Regions from separate parts of the Kineosporia sp. NBRC 101677 genome, predicted to be linked through region 2. Evidence: riboswitches for the same ligand, from Rfam matches in the RefSeq annotation. Region 2 holds a riboswitch; the other holds the start of a gene.
The links. Region 2 has a riboswitch for thiamine pyrophosphate ahead of QSK18_RS04545 (ECF transporter S component). Riboswitches for the same ligand answer to the same signal wherever they lie in the genome.
Positions count from the first base shown of each region.

Region 1 (7,408 bases), on a different contig from region 2:
CTTGAACACCGGGTAGGTCTCCAGTTGGGTGGTGAACAGCAGGTCCGGGTCCATCGCGGTGACCTGATCGCGCACCGCCTGGTTCCAGTCGATGCAGGAGGTGTAGAGCGCCCCGCTCTCGAATCGCCGGGTGTCGGAGAAGGCGCAGCCGGCCTTGGTCATCGAGATCAGCTGCCAGCGTTCCTGCCGGGCGATCTCCTCCAGCGCGGGGATCCACTGGCCCATCTTGGAGTCGCCGACCGCCACGACGGTGGGGGAGTCCGGCCCGGCGCGGAAGTCGAACACGCAAGGACGGACGGTTGCGTCGGCGTAGTTGGACGGGCAGCCGCGCGTGTAGATCTCGCCGCTGTCGTTCTTGGCCTCCTCCGGTCGCGGGGTGAGGGCCTTGGCTGCCGGCTGCACCTCGATGGTGCCCGCCGCGCCCACGGCGTGCACCGCTTCCTGCACCGAGCGGGCCTGAGCCAGGAGCGTTCCCGAACCGGCGGCCACCAGGGCCAGGGTCAGACCGCCGGCCAGGCCCAGCCCGGTAGGGGCCCAGAAGCGGGCGGTGCGGGCGGGATTCTCGACCAGCGCATAGGTGGCGGCGGCCAGGGCCAGGCTGATGGCCACGACGGCCAGGCCCTCGACCACGGTCAGGTCGCCGTCGACCTGGGCGAACACCACCAAGGGCCAGTGCCAGAGGTAGAGCGAGTAGGAGATGTCGCCGATCCGGGTCAGCGCGGGGTTGGACAGCAGCAGGTGGGCGCCCTGTGCGGCCAGGCCGTAGCGCAGGATCAGCATCGTGCCGACGACCACCACCACGGTGAGCGGGCCCGGCCACATGGTTTCCGGCCGCACCACGAAAAGGGCGCCGAGAATCAGGGCCAGTCCGCTCCAGCCGAGCAGGGCGCGGCTCCAGCGCTGGCCCTGGGTGGCTGCGCGGGCGTGGGCCCGGCGGCGGGCCCGCGGCATGGTGATCGCGCACAGGGCGCCGGCCGCGAGCTCCCAGACCCGGGTGTGGGTGGTGAAGTAGGTCTGGGGTGAGTAGGTGAGCAGGGCCAGCAGCAGGGAGCCGGCGATCACGGCGCTGATCACGCCGATCGCGACCTTCTTGGTGCGGGCCAGCAGCACCAGGCTGATCAGCAGGGGCCAGGCGAGGTAGAACTGCTCCTCGATGGCCAGCGACCAGAAGTGCTGCAGCGGGCTGGGGGCGGCGCCCTCGCTGAGGTAGTCGACCGATCCGGCGGCCAGGCGCCAGTTGATTGCATAGGCCGCCGAGGCGATGGCGTCCTGCCCGACGCTTTCCCAGCGGGAGGCGGGCAGCCACCAGCGTGCGGTCAGGCAGGTGACGAGCAGCACCAGGACGCTGGCGGGCAGCAGCCGGCGGGCGCGCTTGGCCCAGAACGCGGTCAGCGAGATCCGGCCGGTCTTCTGGTGCTCGCGCACCAGCAGGCCGGTGATCAGGAAACCGGACAGGACGAAGAAGACGTCGACGCCGAGGAAGCCGCCGCTGGGCCCGAGACCGGTGTGGTACAGCAGGACCATCAGGACGGCGACCGCCCGCAGGCCCTGCACGTCGGTGCGGAAACCGGCGCCCGGAGTGGTGACCGGCAGCCGGTTGGTGTGCGGCGTCTGAGGGCGCCGGTTCTGCCGGGGTATCCGGGGGCCGCCGGACGGGCGGCGCAACACCTGGAGGACGTCGGTGCCGGGTGTTCGGGTGACCCGGACCGATTCTGTGGTGCTGGTTCTCGTGCGCGGGCGAAGGGGGAGGCCGGTGCCTGCTTCCACGTGCGTCCCCCGGGGATGGGTCATGCCGTCCTGGCGTGTCGCATCCCTTCGATCCGTGTCACCAGGATGGCCTTGCTGATCACGTTGTGTGATCCCGTCCGGGCAAGTTACCGCACGACGCGGGCCGGTGTCGCCCGCCGCGCGGCCGTCGTGTCCACCCCCGCCGCTCCGAGGGCTTTGCCTGCGCCGCAACGATCTTCGCAGTGTCCGATGTGCCCCGGAACGCCTCCCGGGGCCTGAGGCCGAAAGGCGGGTGTTGCGCGGATCGGGCCGGAAATGAGAATGTCCTGCTAAGAGACACGGGGTGCCCCGCAATCGGTGGCTGAGATGAAACCCGTTGAACCTGATCTAGTTCGTACTAGCGAAGGGATGTCTGCGGATGCCGGATTTTGCCGTGCCCGTGAACACCGTTGTCGTGCCGAGTTCCGTCGAGTTGCTGGCCCGGGTCAGGCAGCACTCGCCGCTGGTCCAGTGCATCACCAACGACGTCGTGGTCAACTTCACCGCGAACGTCCTCCTGGCGGTCGGGGCCGCTCCGGCGATGGTCGACATCCCCGAGGAATCGGGTATTTTCGCGCAGGTCGCCGGAGGGCTGCTGATCAATCTCGGCACCCCGCACGCCGGGCGCAGGGCCGCGATGGAGGTGGCGGCGCAGGCCGCCGCCACCGCCGGAACTGCGTGGGTGCTCGATCCGGTGGCGATCGGCGCGCTGCCCGTGCGCACGGCGCTGGCCCACCAGTTGCGCGAGCTGCGCCCGACGATCGTGCGGGGCAACGCCTCGGAGATTCTCGCTCTGGCGGGAACCGGGACGGGTGGACGAGGGGTGGACGCCACCGCGACGGTCGACGCGGCCGAGGTCGCGGCCGCTGAGATCGCCTCCGGCACAGGGGGAGTGGTGGCGGTCTCGGGCGCCGTCGACCTGATCACCGACGGCACTCGTACCGTGCGCCTGGCCAACGGCCACGAACTGCTCACGAAGGTCACCGGCGGCGGTTGTGCGCTGGGCGCCGTGATGGCCGCCTTCGCCGCGGTCGAGACCGACCGCTTGGCCGCCACCACGGCCGCGGTGCTGGTGTACACGGTGGCCGCGCAGAAGGCGGCCGAGGTGGCGGCCGGTCCGGGGTCGTTCGCGGTCGCCTTCCTGGACGCCCTGGCCTCGGTCGACGGTGACGACCTCGAGCGCCTGGCCCGGGTGTCGTGACCGGCCTCGGTCTCCACCTCGGTCTCTACCTGGTCACCGATTCCGGGCTGGCCGAGCGGGCCGGGCACACGCTGCCCGACCTGGTCGCGGCGGCCGTGGCGGGCGGTGTGACCACCGTGCAGGTGCGCGAGAAAGAGCGTCCTGCGGGCGATTTCCTGCGTACGGTGATGGAGGTCGGCGAAGTCGTCCCGGAGGGCGTCACGCTGCTGGTCAACGACCGGGTCGACGTGTACCTGGCCGCCCGGGAGCAGGGGGCGCCGGTCGCCGGGGTCCACGTGGGCCAGGAGGACCTGCCCGCTGTTCTGGTCCGGCAGCTGATCGGCCCGCAGGCGGTGCTCGGGCTCAGCGCCGCGCACCCGGAACAGCTGGCGGCGGCAGCAGCCAGCCCGGCGCGGGTCGACTACGTAGGTATCGGGGTGCTGCGCGCCACCGACACCAAGCCCGACGCGCCCGCGCCCCTGGGGATCGAAGGCATGCGCGAGCGCGCGGCCCGTTCGGCCCTGCCGGCGGTGGCGATCGGCGGGATCAAGGTTCAGGATGCGGCAGCCCTGGCCGGCAGCGCACTGTCCGGGGTGGCGGTGGTCAGCGGAATCTGCGCGGCCGCCGATCCCCGCGCGGCGGCTGCCGCCTACGCGGAGGTGTGGAAATGATTCCCCGAGTTCTCTCGATCGCCGGCACCGACCCCACGGGTGGGGCCGGCGTCCAGGCCGACCTGAAGAGCATCGCGGCCAACGGCGGCTACGGCATGGCCGTGGTCACCGCGCTGGTCGCGCAGAACACCCGGGGCGTGCGATCGGTGCACACCCCGCCGGTGAGCTTCCTGCGCGAGCAGCTGGAGGCGGTCAGCGACGACGTGGAGATCGACGCGGTCAAGATCGGCATGCTCGGTGAGGAGGCAGTGATCGGTGAGGTGACCGCGTGGCTGGACCACGTGCGTCCGTCGGTCGTGGTTCTCGATCCGGTGATGGTGGCCACCAGCGGCGACCGCCTGCTCGGCGCCGGCGCCGAGCAGGCCCTGCGCGAGATGCTGCCGCTGGCCGGGCTGGTCACCCCGAACGTGCCCGAGCTGGCCGTGCTCTCCGGAGCCGAGGTGGCTCAGGAGTGGGACGAGGTGGTCCGGCAGGCGCTGGCGGTCTCCGAACGGTGGGGCGTGCGGGTGCTGGCCAAGGGCGGGCACCTGAACGGCGACGTGGTCAGCGACGCCCTGGTCGACGCCGGCGCCACCGTGCCGGTGCGAAGGCTGGACGCGGCCCGGGTGCGCACGCAGGCCACCCACGGCACCGGCTGCTCACTGTCCTCGGCGGTGGCCACCTGGCAGGCGGCCACCGGAGACTGGTTCACCAGCATCGATCGTTCCAAGCGCTGGCTCACCGAGAGCCTGCGGCACGGTGAGGCGCTGGCGGTGGGGCAGGGGCACGGGCCGGTGAGTCACTTCGCCGGGCTGTGGGAACGCGGGGGCCTCAGCACCAGCATCACCGGCGAGTGGTGGGCCCGCACCGCCGAGCTGCGCCGGGCCACCGACACCGACCCGTTCCTGACCGGGCTGGCCGACGGCAGCCTGTCGCGTGAGGCGTTCGCGTTCTACCTGGCCCAGGACGCGCTCTACCTCGAGGGCTACGCCTCGGTGCTGTTCCGTCTGGCCCAGCTCACCGGCGATCCGGGCGAGCGGGCGTTCTGGGCGGCCGGGGCCAGCACCTGCCTGACCGTCGAGACGCAGCTGCACCGCACCTGGTCGGCCGACGGTGAGGTCGAGGTCGCGCCGGGCACGCAGGAGTACCTGTCGCATCTTCGCCAGGCCGTCGAGCAGGGGTACGAGCAGGGCGTGGCCGCGGTGCTGCCCTGCTACTGGATGTATGCCGACGTGGGGGCCCGCCTGGCCCCGGCACCGGAGACCAACCCGTACCACGAGTGGATCGCCACCTACGCCGACCCGCTGTTCGTGCAGTCGGCCGAGCGGGCCCGGGCGATCACCGAGCGGGTGGCCGAGGCGGCCGCACCGCAAGTGCAGGAGAGCATGTGGCAGGCGTTCGAGAAGTCGGCCAGACTGGAGCGGGACTTCTTCGCCGCACCCCTGGTCCCGGTCCTGAACCCGGCTTGACGGAGGTCTGACATGCGTCATCGGCACCCGGTCTAGCGACGGCCCCGTCCGGGGCGTCGCGGAACCGGAAGGTGACCGCCATGAGCAGGACCGACAAGACCAGGCCGGCGTGGGTGCGTCTGGCCGACTCACCCATGCACACCTGCGTGCCGCACCACGACCACCGCTTCGGCCCGTGCACCCTGCCCGACGAGGTGAGCGCCAAGAGCCTGAGGGCAACCCACGGCTGCCGCTGGCGACTCAGTGAGCAGTTCGCGCCCTACCGGCTGGACCGGGGTGGCCAGGAGTGGAACCGCTACCGGCGCCAGGACCGGCTGCGCAGTCGCCATCAGGCTCGCCGGCTCCTGCGCCGGATCGTGGTCGGTGAGCTGCGCGCCGAAGTGCGCCTGTAGGAAGTAATTCCCAGGACGGGACGGGACCCGCGGACGAATGCGGTGCAAACGGTCGGGTCGTCGCGAACCTCGCGATGATCATGATCCTGACAAGCCGCTCGCCGAGGCGGTCCGGACCGGCTCACCCCGGTCCGGATCCGGCCTCGTCGGCGTGCGAACGACTTTCGAGAACCGGGCGCGCCACGCCCGCCGATCGGGTGATGTGGCGCCTGCCGGTTTAACCTTGGGTCATGTCGCCGGCACCCTCTCCGCGAAACGTCCTGGGTCTGCTCGGCGCCTTCGTGGTGACCAGCCTGGTGGCCGGCGTCCTCGCGGCCGGCCTGGCGGTCCCCGCGATCGGCGCGTCCGGCCTGGCCGCCACCAGCGCGATCGACGCGTTCAACGAGCTGCCCAGCGAACTGGAGCAGTCGCAGATGGCGGCCAACACCCGGGTGCTGGCGGCCGACGGCTCGCTGCTGGCCACGTTCTACGACGAGAACCGGGAACTGGTCGGCATCAAGCAGGTCTCGCCGTTCATGCAGACCGCGATCGTGGCGATCGAGGACGAGCGGTTCTACGAGCACGGCGGGGTCGACCCCAAGGGCCTGATCCGGGCGCTGGTGGTGAACGAGATCAGCGGCGGCGTCTCGCAGGGCGCCTCGACGCTGACCCAGCAGCTGGTCAAGAACATGCTCAAGCAGGCCGCCTACCTCAAGGGCGACATGGAGGCCTACGACGCGGCGCAGGAGCAGACCAACCAGCGCAAGATGCGGGAGATCCGGCTGGCCTCCGCGCTCGAGAAGAAGATGACCAAGAAGGAGATCCTCGAGGCGTACCTGAACATCGCCTGGTTCGGCGGGCAGATCAACGGGATCCAGGCGGCCTCGAAGTACTACTTCAACACCACCGCGGCCAAGCTCACGCTGCCGCAGGCGGCCACCCTGGCGGGCATGGTGCAGTCGCCGCCGCAGTTCAACATCGCGGTCAAGAAACGCCAGAAAGACGCTCTGGAGCGGCGCAACACGGTGCTGGACAAGATGTACCAGCAGGGCATGATCGACACCGAGACGCACGCGAAGGCGGTGGCGACCAAGCTCAAGGCCGACATCACGCCGACCTACCAGGGCTGCGCCAACTCGGGGATCCGGGCCTACTACTGCGACTACGTGTTCAACCTGCTCACCAAGAGCCCCGACTTCGCGTTCCTGGGCAAGACCGAGGAACAGCGGGCGATGGCGATCAAGCGGGGCGGCTACACGATCAAGACCCACCTCGACCCGAAGATCCTCAAGACCGCGTGGAAGGCGTCGATCGACGCGATCCCCCCGAAGGACGACAGCCGGGTCGCCACCGCCACGGTCACCGTGGAGCCGGGCAGCGGCAAGGTCCTGTCGATGATCCAGAACAAGTACTACAACCCCGGCAAGGGCCGGCAGAACACCACGATCAACTACTCCACCGACTTCAACTACGGCGGTTCCTCGGGCTTCCAGACCGGGTCGACGTTCAAGCCGGTGGTGCTGGCGGCCTGGCTGAAGGAGGGCAAGTCGCTGAACGCCAGCATCAGCGGGGCAGCCCCCTACGTGGCGGCCAACAGCAGCTTCAAGACGTGTGCGGACACCCCGCTGGTCGGTACCTGGACGGTGTACAACGCCAGCGACGGTGAGGGCGGCGGCAGCATGACGGTGATGAACGCGACCGCGCAGTCGGTCAACACCGCCTACGCCCGGATGGAACAGCAGCTCAACCTGTGCGACGTGGCCGACACCGCCGAGGAGCTGGGCATGCACCAGGCCCAGACCACCCGCGACCCGTGCATCACCGGCAACCTCGGCTCGGACGTGAAGAACCCGAAGACGACCACGAAGATCCCCGGCTGTGTGCCCTCGGTGGTGCTCGGGGTGGCCAGTCAGTCGCCGCTGACCATGGCCAACGCCTACGCCACGTTCGCCTCGGGCGGGATCTACTGCA
Region 1 covers NZ_BSTA01000015.1:98,508-105,915, forward strand. The annotation lists gene QSK18_RS32120 (acyltransferase family protein) at 1-1,668, opposite strand, end outside; TPP riboswitch at 2,058-2,154, shown strand; gene thiM (hydroxyethylthiazole kinase) at 2,147-2,968, shown strand; gene thiE (thiamine phosphate synthase) at 2,965-3,618, shown strand; gene thiD (bifunctional hydroxymethylpyrimidine kinase/phosphomethylpyrimidine kinase) at 3,615-5,066, shown strand; gene QSK18_RS32140 (hypothetical protein) at 5,147-5,458, shown strand; gene QSK18_RS32145 (penicillin-binding protein) at 5,689-7,408, shown strand, end outside.
Region 1: linked by a shared signal. The riboswitch ahead of thiM (hydroxyethylthiazole kinase) and the one ahead of QSK18_RS04545 (ECF transporter S component) in region 2 are both predicted to bind thiamine pyrophosphate.

Region 2 (7,408 bases):
AGCGCCACCGAGATCACCGAAGCCACGGCCAGTTTCGCGGCCGGGTTGGCCCGGCCGATCGGCGCGGTCGAGGCCTCGCGCTGATCGAGGCCGTTCAGCAGCAGACTCACAGCGTCACCACCGATCCGTGCCCGGCCAGCACCTTCACCAGCTCGTCGTCGTGCGTCGCGGCCACCACCGCCCGGCCCTCCCCGAGCAGCTCCACCAGCAGAGCCGCGAGTTCCGCCCAGGTGCGGGCGTCCTGGCCGAAAGTCGGCTCGTCGAGCACCAGCACGTCCGGTGCAGTGGCCAGCACCGTCGCCACCGAAAGCCGCCGCTGCTCACCCCCGGAGAGGGTGTACGGGTTGGCGCGGGCAAGATGGTCCAGCCGCAGTCGTTCGAGCAGATCACCACCAAAGGACGTTTGTGGCGGGCGATGTTTCCGGAAGCGCCTTTTGTGTTGGGCGGCCACCCGTTCCGGGCCCACGGCCAGCTCCTGCGCCACCGTCGGGGCGACGAACTGGTGCTGGGGATCCTGGAACACGGTCCCGATCCGGCTCACCAACTGCCCGGCCCGCCAGGTGTGGGGCTGCGGCCCGGCGCCTTTGGCCAGCTCCTCCGAGGCGGCCAGGCTGCCCCCGGCCGGAGCCGTGAGCCCGGCCAGGGCCAGAGCCAGGGTGGACTTGCCCGCGCCGTTGGCCCCCGTGATCGCCAGGGCCCGGCCGGCCTGCACCACCAGATCCACGTCCCGGACCGGCGGGTGCTCCTGACCAGGCCGCCGGGCCGCCAGCCCTCGGGCCGTCAGCAGTGCCACCCCCGTGCCCACAGCGTTCCCCGAGACAGCAGCGGCAGCCGCGTCGACCCGTCCATTGTCTGGCTTTTCGGCCCCGAAGCCCTCCGGTACCCATACCCCGGCCGCCGCCAGCGAACGTCCTTGCTCTGTGAAAACCCGCCCGGGCTCGCCCTCGGCCCGCACCCCGCCGCCCGGCTCCAGCACGATCACCCGGTCGACCAGCGAGAGCCAGGGCTGCACCCGGTGCTCGATCAGCACGCAGCCCGCGCCGGTCATCTCCAGCACCGTGGCGATGGTGCGCCTGACCTGCTCGGCGCCCTCCGGATCGAGCATCGCCGTCGGCTCGTCGAGCAGCAGCAACCCCGGCCCGAGCGCCAGCACCCCGGCCAAGGCCAGCCGCTGACGTTCACCGCCGGACAACTGGCCGGTCGAATGCCCCACCGGATAAGGGAATCCGACCCCGTCGAGGGCCTTGTGCACCTTCGGCCAGATCTCGGACTCCGGCACCGCGTGGTTCTCCAGACCGAACGCCACGTCGTCGCCGCACCGCGCCAGCACGGTCTGAGCCTCCGGGTCCTGCAGCAGCAGCCCGGTCACCGCATGACCGTCACGCACCGCCTCCTGTCGGGCCTGCCGAGTGGGAACGCCGTCGAACAGCAGCGTGCCCTCCTCGTCGCCGCCCGACTCCTCCGGATCCAGCAGACCCGCCAGCCCGGCCAGCAGCGTCGACTTGCCCGCGCCGCTGGCCCCCAGCAGCATCACCCGCTCCCCCGGCTCGATCCGCAGATCCAGCCCACGCACCGCCCAGGCCTTGCGGGTGGAGTGCCGCCAGCCCCAGCCCCGCGCCTCGACCAGCGCGGGACGCACGTCAGACACGTTCGGCAGTCCGGCCCGAAGCCAGCGGGGCCAGCGCTCCGGTGCGGGCCAGGGCCTGGGTGAGCAGCCACGACCCGAGCCCGGCGATCACCACGCCGGAAGCGGCGGCGACCCCGATGTAGGCCAGTTTGGTGCCGGCCCCCAGCTCCGGGTAGTAGATCAACGTGTCCAGCATGCCCACGGCAACGCCGGCCCCGGCCCCGGCCAGCAGCGCGGTGACCAGGCCGTAGCTGCGGTAGAGCAGCAGCGCGAACACCACCTCGGCGCCCATCCCCTCGACCAGGCCGTACCAGACCGTGCTGAAGCCCCACTCGTTGCCGACCAGAGCCGACAGCGACGCCGCCACCAGCTCGGTGTAGACCCCGGCGCCCGGACGCCGGACAACCAGCGCACCGAGCACCGCCGGGAACAGCCACATGCCCACGACCAGGGCAGACGCCGGCGGAACGAGGGCGTCGCGCAGCGGGGTGGAGGCCACGTTCCAGGCCGCGAAGATCAGCCCGCTGGCCACCCCGAGCACGCTGGCCACCACGATGTCGACCACCCGCCAGCGCCCGGCCCTGGCGGTGGAGGCGGCCACCGCGACCCCGGCCATGCCCACGAACAACGCGACCGGCAAGGTCAGGTCGGCCAGCGGGGTCCCGAACAGGCTCGTGCCCTCAGGCAGCCCGACCAGGTAGATGATCACGCCCACCAGCACCGAGCCGATCGCGATGATCAGGCGAGGTCCGGTCCAGGGCCCAGCGCTCACGTTGGTGCTCATGCGAAGTTCCTCCGTCATCGGAGGGGGGCCGCCCGCCGGGTGGGCAGACGGCCGAGGACAGCTCGACTCCCTTCGCCGGCATGACCCGGATCAGGTTCGAGGGTCTGCGGTCACCCGCACTCTCAGCGCCCCTTCTGGCGCTCCCCTGTCGCACCGGTGACGTTACACCTACTCAGCGGTCAGCGTGATCCCGGTTCCGCAGTCGGTGATCAACTCTGCGTAACCCCTAGGACGCAGAGGTGAACGTCTGTCACGCTGGTGCGGTGATCTTCAGGATGCTGCGCAGCACCACCCAGTCCGGCAGCGGGCCCAGCCCGCTCGCCCGGCTGCTCGCCCTGCTGCTGCTCATCGGCATGCTCGGGCTCACCGCGCCGGTGCTCGTCCCGGTCTTGCGCTGGGTGATCAACCTGCTGTGATGATGCTTGGCTCGCACTTGTGAGCGAGGATTGACCCGAAGGTCCGGACGTCAGCGGCGCGGTGAAGGAGATCAGGCAGATGAACTCGGTGATGTGGAAGGTCCTGTCGGCGGCCTCCGCCATCGCGGCGGCCCAGGCGGCCAACCAGACGCTCAACATCATCTGGAAGGGCGCGACCGGCGGTCAGCCGCCGACCGTGCCCGAAGACCCGGAGACCACCTGGAAAGAGGCGATCGCCTGGGCCGCGCTGTCCGGCGCGATCATGGGCGTGGCCCGCATGTTCGCCACCCGCAAGGCGGCGGCGTACTACGTGAAGTCCACCGGCACCATGCCCAAGGCCCTGATCCGGGACTGAAATTGCTCTCAGCACTGAACGGCGGCCAGCCCCTCGTCCTGGACGGGGGGCTGTCCACCGAACTCGAACGCCGCGGCCACGACATCACCGGCCGCCTCTGGTCCGCCCAACTCCTGCTCGACGCCCCCGCGGCCGTGGTCGAGGCCCACCGCGCCTTCCTCGACGCGGGCGCAGACATCATCACCACCGCCAGCTACCAGGCCTCCCCCGAGGGCTTCGCCCGCGCCGGCTTCGACGCCGCCACCGCAGCCGAGCTGATCCGGCTCTCGGTGCAGCTGGCTCAGCAGGCCATCGAAGCCTCGGGCCGCCCCGCCCTGATCGCCGGCTCCGTAGGCCCCTACGGCGCAATGCTCGCGAACGGCGCGGAATACACCGGTGACTACGGCTCAGTGACCCTGGCCGACCTACGGGCCTTCCACCGCCCACGCCTGGAAATCCTGGCCGAAGCCGGCGTAGACGTCTTGGCCGTAGAGACCGTCCCCTCCCTCCTGGAGGTAGAGGCCCTCCTGGCCGAACTGGACCGCCTGAACCACCCCGTCTGGCTCTCCCTCACCACCGACGGCGTACGCACCCGCCGCGGCGAACCCGCCGAAACCGCCTTCAGCATGGCCAAATCCGTGCCTGCCGTGGTTGCCGTCGGCGCAAACTGCACTGACCCTGCAGGGGTCGGAGCGGCGGTCAAAGTAGCAACGGACGCCAGCGGCAAGGCCGGGGTCGTGTACCCGAACAGCGGCGAGGGCTGGGACGCGGTTGCCCGCGCCTGGACGCCGGCCGCTGCTTCACAGGGTTTGCTGATTGGGGACGTGGACGGCTGGGTCGCATCCGGAGCCCGCATCATCGGTGGTTGTTGTCGGGTCGGGCCGGAGCAGATTGCGGCTGTAGCAGCAGCTTTGCGCTGAGCCGCTGTATCTAGACGCGGAAAGGCCGAAGCCCGGCCCTCGTTCGAGGGCCGGGCTTCGGTTTTGCTGCGCTTCGAGTTACTCCGATCAGAACGGGGCGACCGTGTAGGTGGCGCCGCGGGAGACTGCAGTGAACGTGCTGACCGTGGTCGCGGCGGGCGCGGCAGTGAGCACGTGGACCGTGTACGGGCCGGAGTCGCCGGCGGCCGTGAGGTCAGGCAGTCGGCAGGTCAGTTCGGTGTCGCTGATCACCTGGATCGTCCCGCAGTTGTCCAGTGCGGTCGCGTCTGCGAGGGTGGTGGCCGTGGAGATGTTGGTGCCGGCCGGGGCCAGCTTGACCACCGAACTGTCGGCCACGAGAGTGCCGCCGGCAGCGAACTTCTTGGCCTCGAAGTCGACGCCGGTCACCGTGATGACACGCCCTGCGGTGCCGTCACCGAAGGCCGGAGAGACCTTGGCTGCGTCGAGGTAGTCGAAGTTGGACGTCGAGGTCGCCGTACCACCGTCGGTCTTGACCACAATCGCCTTGTCGTCCCCGGTTCCGGCCGGGACCATGCCGGTCAGGACGTCGTCACCGGCGTTGCCGCTGTCGTCGTCGTCGGCGCCAAGAACGACCTTGACCCCGGTGAGCGCCTTACCACCGATGGTTGCCGTGGTCTTGCTGGTGAAGTTCTCACCTGTGATGGAGATGGACGAGCCACCGAAGACCGGGCCGGTTGTGGCGGTGACACCACCACCAGTCGTGTTGATCGTCGGCGCCTTGAACAGCTTCATCTTGGCTGTGCCCACCACCTCGACGGTACCCGAGGCATTCTGGACACAAAGGTTGATGGCAGCGCCCTTGGTGGTGGGCGTGAGGCTTGTCAGGCTCGGCGTGGTGAAACTGGCCCGAGTGTCCGAGATAACGTTCAGAGTCGCGGCCGTGATTTCGACCAAGGGCGACGTGAGCGTAGTGGTGGCCGTGCAGGCGTTGGCCGAGAAGTAGGCACGGCCGATCTTGCTCGCACCGGCCGCGGTCTGGAAGTCCTTACCGGTGAATACGACGACCTGACCGGCAGCCGGGCCAATGCTGGCCTTGCTCACCTTCAGGCTCTGGACCGCCGCCTGCGAAGGGCCGGCAACAGCAACGGTTCCCGCGATGGCCAGGGCCGCCGCGGCGGTGAGGCCGAGAGCCCGCTTGGCCGTGAGTTTGGGGGTGCGCATGCGATTCCTCCGCGAGACTTTCCGGGGCTCCTCTGTGAAGCCCCACCGGGATGCCTATCGACGCCCACCCCATGGGATTGACGTCCAGGTCGTACCCTCACCCCTACGCATCGGTAAGGCTACGCATTGCTCAATTTCCCCACCTGAATTTCTCGTTCAGTCAGGCCCTTTCGGGTGACAGCAACCGGCAATAGCCCAGAAATGTTGCGCTCAGTCAGTTCTCGCGGGCGAACGGGTGAGAATCCGTTCTGGGGCAGGTTGATGTGTAACGCAGGCCTGCGCCGTATGGATGATGATCGGCGCCGAAATGACCTTCGTGGCAGACCCTGGACAGAGAACGCCACCGGGTCCGATCAGATCGAGTGCCTTTGCGGCGTTGATACCCCGCGCACCCCCTGGACCGCCTATGGCACGTTTCTCGACTCCGGCTCAGAGTCGGCCAGCCACCCCCCACTGCCGGCCCACTTGCCTTATCGGATGACATTTTGCGGCTTATTCGCCACTTTTGGCATCCGATCTTCCCCAGCGCGCTTTTGACATCCGATCCCTGGGGCGAAGGGCCTTGGCCGGGCAGAACACCGCGGACCAATCACATGAGCCGGGGCAGACAACTCTGCCCCGGCTCAAATGAAGGTCCTCTACGCACGGCCCGCGGCCCGGTGGATCCAGGCAAAGGCCCCTACAGAACGAAGGCGGCGCCGATCGGGCCGGTGGCGTCGATGGCCGCCCGACGCCGGCGCGGCCCCTGGATGAGGCAGGTGAGCTGGGCCACCGCCCCGGCAGCCATGGCGGCGCCGGAGCTCGCGCCGACCGGGAGCACCTCGTCGAGGGCGGGGCGGATGGCGGCCGGGTCGCCGGTGCTCAGGGCGCCGACGAAGCGGATGAGCTGGGGCACCACGGCACCGGTGACGGCCGAGCGCAGAAGGGCGGCGCTGATGGCGGTGGTGCGGCCGTCGGCACCGGCCACACCGTCGGCCAGGAGGCGGTGGGCGGTGGAGCGGGGGGCCCAGGCGGCGAGTGCAGCAAGGGCGCCGACCAGGGCGTCGTCGCCGGCCGGGGTGAGGCCGGGGCCCACGCCGATCAGGGCCTGGAAGGCAGCCTCGGTGTCGCCGGTGCGCAGCAGGTTCAGGCCCTCGTCGAGCGGGCCCGCGGCCTCGGCCAGCAGGCTGTCGAGCAGGGCCGTGGGCAGCAGCTCGGGAGCCGGCGGGGGCAACACCTGCTTGGGCACGCTCGGGTTCCACCAGCGCAGCACCGGCAGGCGCGTGCCCGCCATCGACACCGCGCCGTAGCCGAAGACGATCGGGCCGGGCGAGACCGGATCGCCGTCGACCATCACCGGCACCTTGTCGGCGACGCCAGGCGGAAGGGTCAGACCGATCGGCAGCTGCACTGCACCGGGCTCGAGCAGGGCCACCACGGCGCCGGGAAGGTGCTTGCCCTCGTCGTCGGTGGTCGGATCGAGTTCCAGGTAGACGGCCCCCGACACGATCGCGCTCACCCGCGCGGGTCTGGCCGGCCCGGCGAGCAGAGGGAACAGGGTCAGGCTCGCGGCCGTCATTTTCTTACCTCCGAACGTCCGCGAGATGTCGCCGCGGACAACAGCACGTCTGAGGAACGCTGCTGAAACTACCGGACGGGGGCGACACATCGGGCATCCGTACCCGGGGACGCGCGGAGGGGCTCCGATCGGGCCCGATCAGGCAACGGGCCGCTACCGATCAGTCACAAAACGGCTCCACGAAACAAGATCCACTCTCGTCCCTCTGTGAGCTTCTGGTTAAGACGTTCACCACCGCGTGACGGGTGTGCCCCCGCACTCCTACGCTGCGCCCCAGACCAACCCCCAGACCAAATCTGAAGAGGAGCCCTGACCAGGATGGCCATCGGCTGGAAGCTGCACGGTGACGGCAAGACGCTGGCACCGGGCGAAGTCGTCGCACCGCACGAGCGGCTCAGCTGGGACCGCACGATCGGGCTGGGCGCCCAGCACGTGGTGGCGATGTTCGGCGCCACCTTCGTCTTCCCGGTGCTGATGGGCCTGAACCCCCAGCTGGCGATCATGATGAGCGGGATCGCGACGATCCTGTTCCTGCTGATCGTCAACAACAAGGTGCCCTCGTACCT
Region 2 covers NZ_BSTA01000001.1:992,286-999,693, forward strand. The annotation lists gene QSK18_RS04535 (energy-coupling factor transporter transmembrane component T family protein) at 1-110, opposite strand, end outside; gene QSK18_RS04540 (ABC transporter ATP-binding protein) at 107-1,648, opposite strand; gene QSK18_RS04545 (ECF transporter S component) at 1,641-2,411, opposite strand; TPP riboswitch at 2,462-2,568, opposite strand; gene QSK18_RS04550 (hypothetical protein) at 2,675-2,827, shown strand; gene QSK18_RS04555 (DUF4235 domain-containing protein) at 2,907-3,182, shown strand; gene mmuM (homocysteine S-methyltransferase) at 3,185-4,081, shown strand; gene QSK18_RS04565 (IPT/TIG domain-containing protein) at 4,169-5,284, opposite strand; gene QSK18_RS04570 (oxamate carbamoyltransferase subunit AllH family protein) at 5,964-6,842, opposite strand; gene QSK18_RS04575 (uracil-xanthine permease family protein) at 7,161-7,408, shown strand, end outside.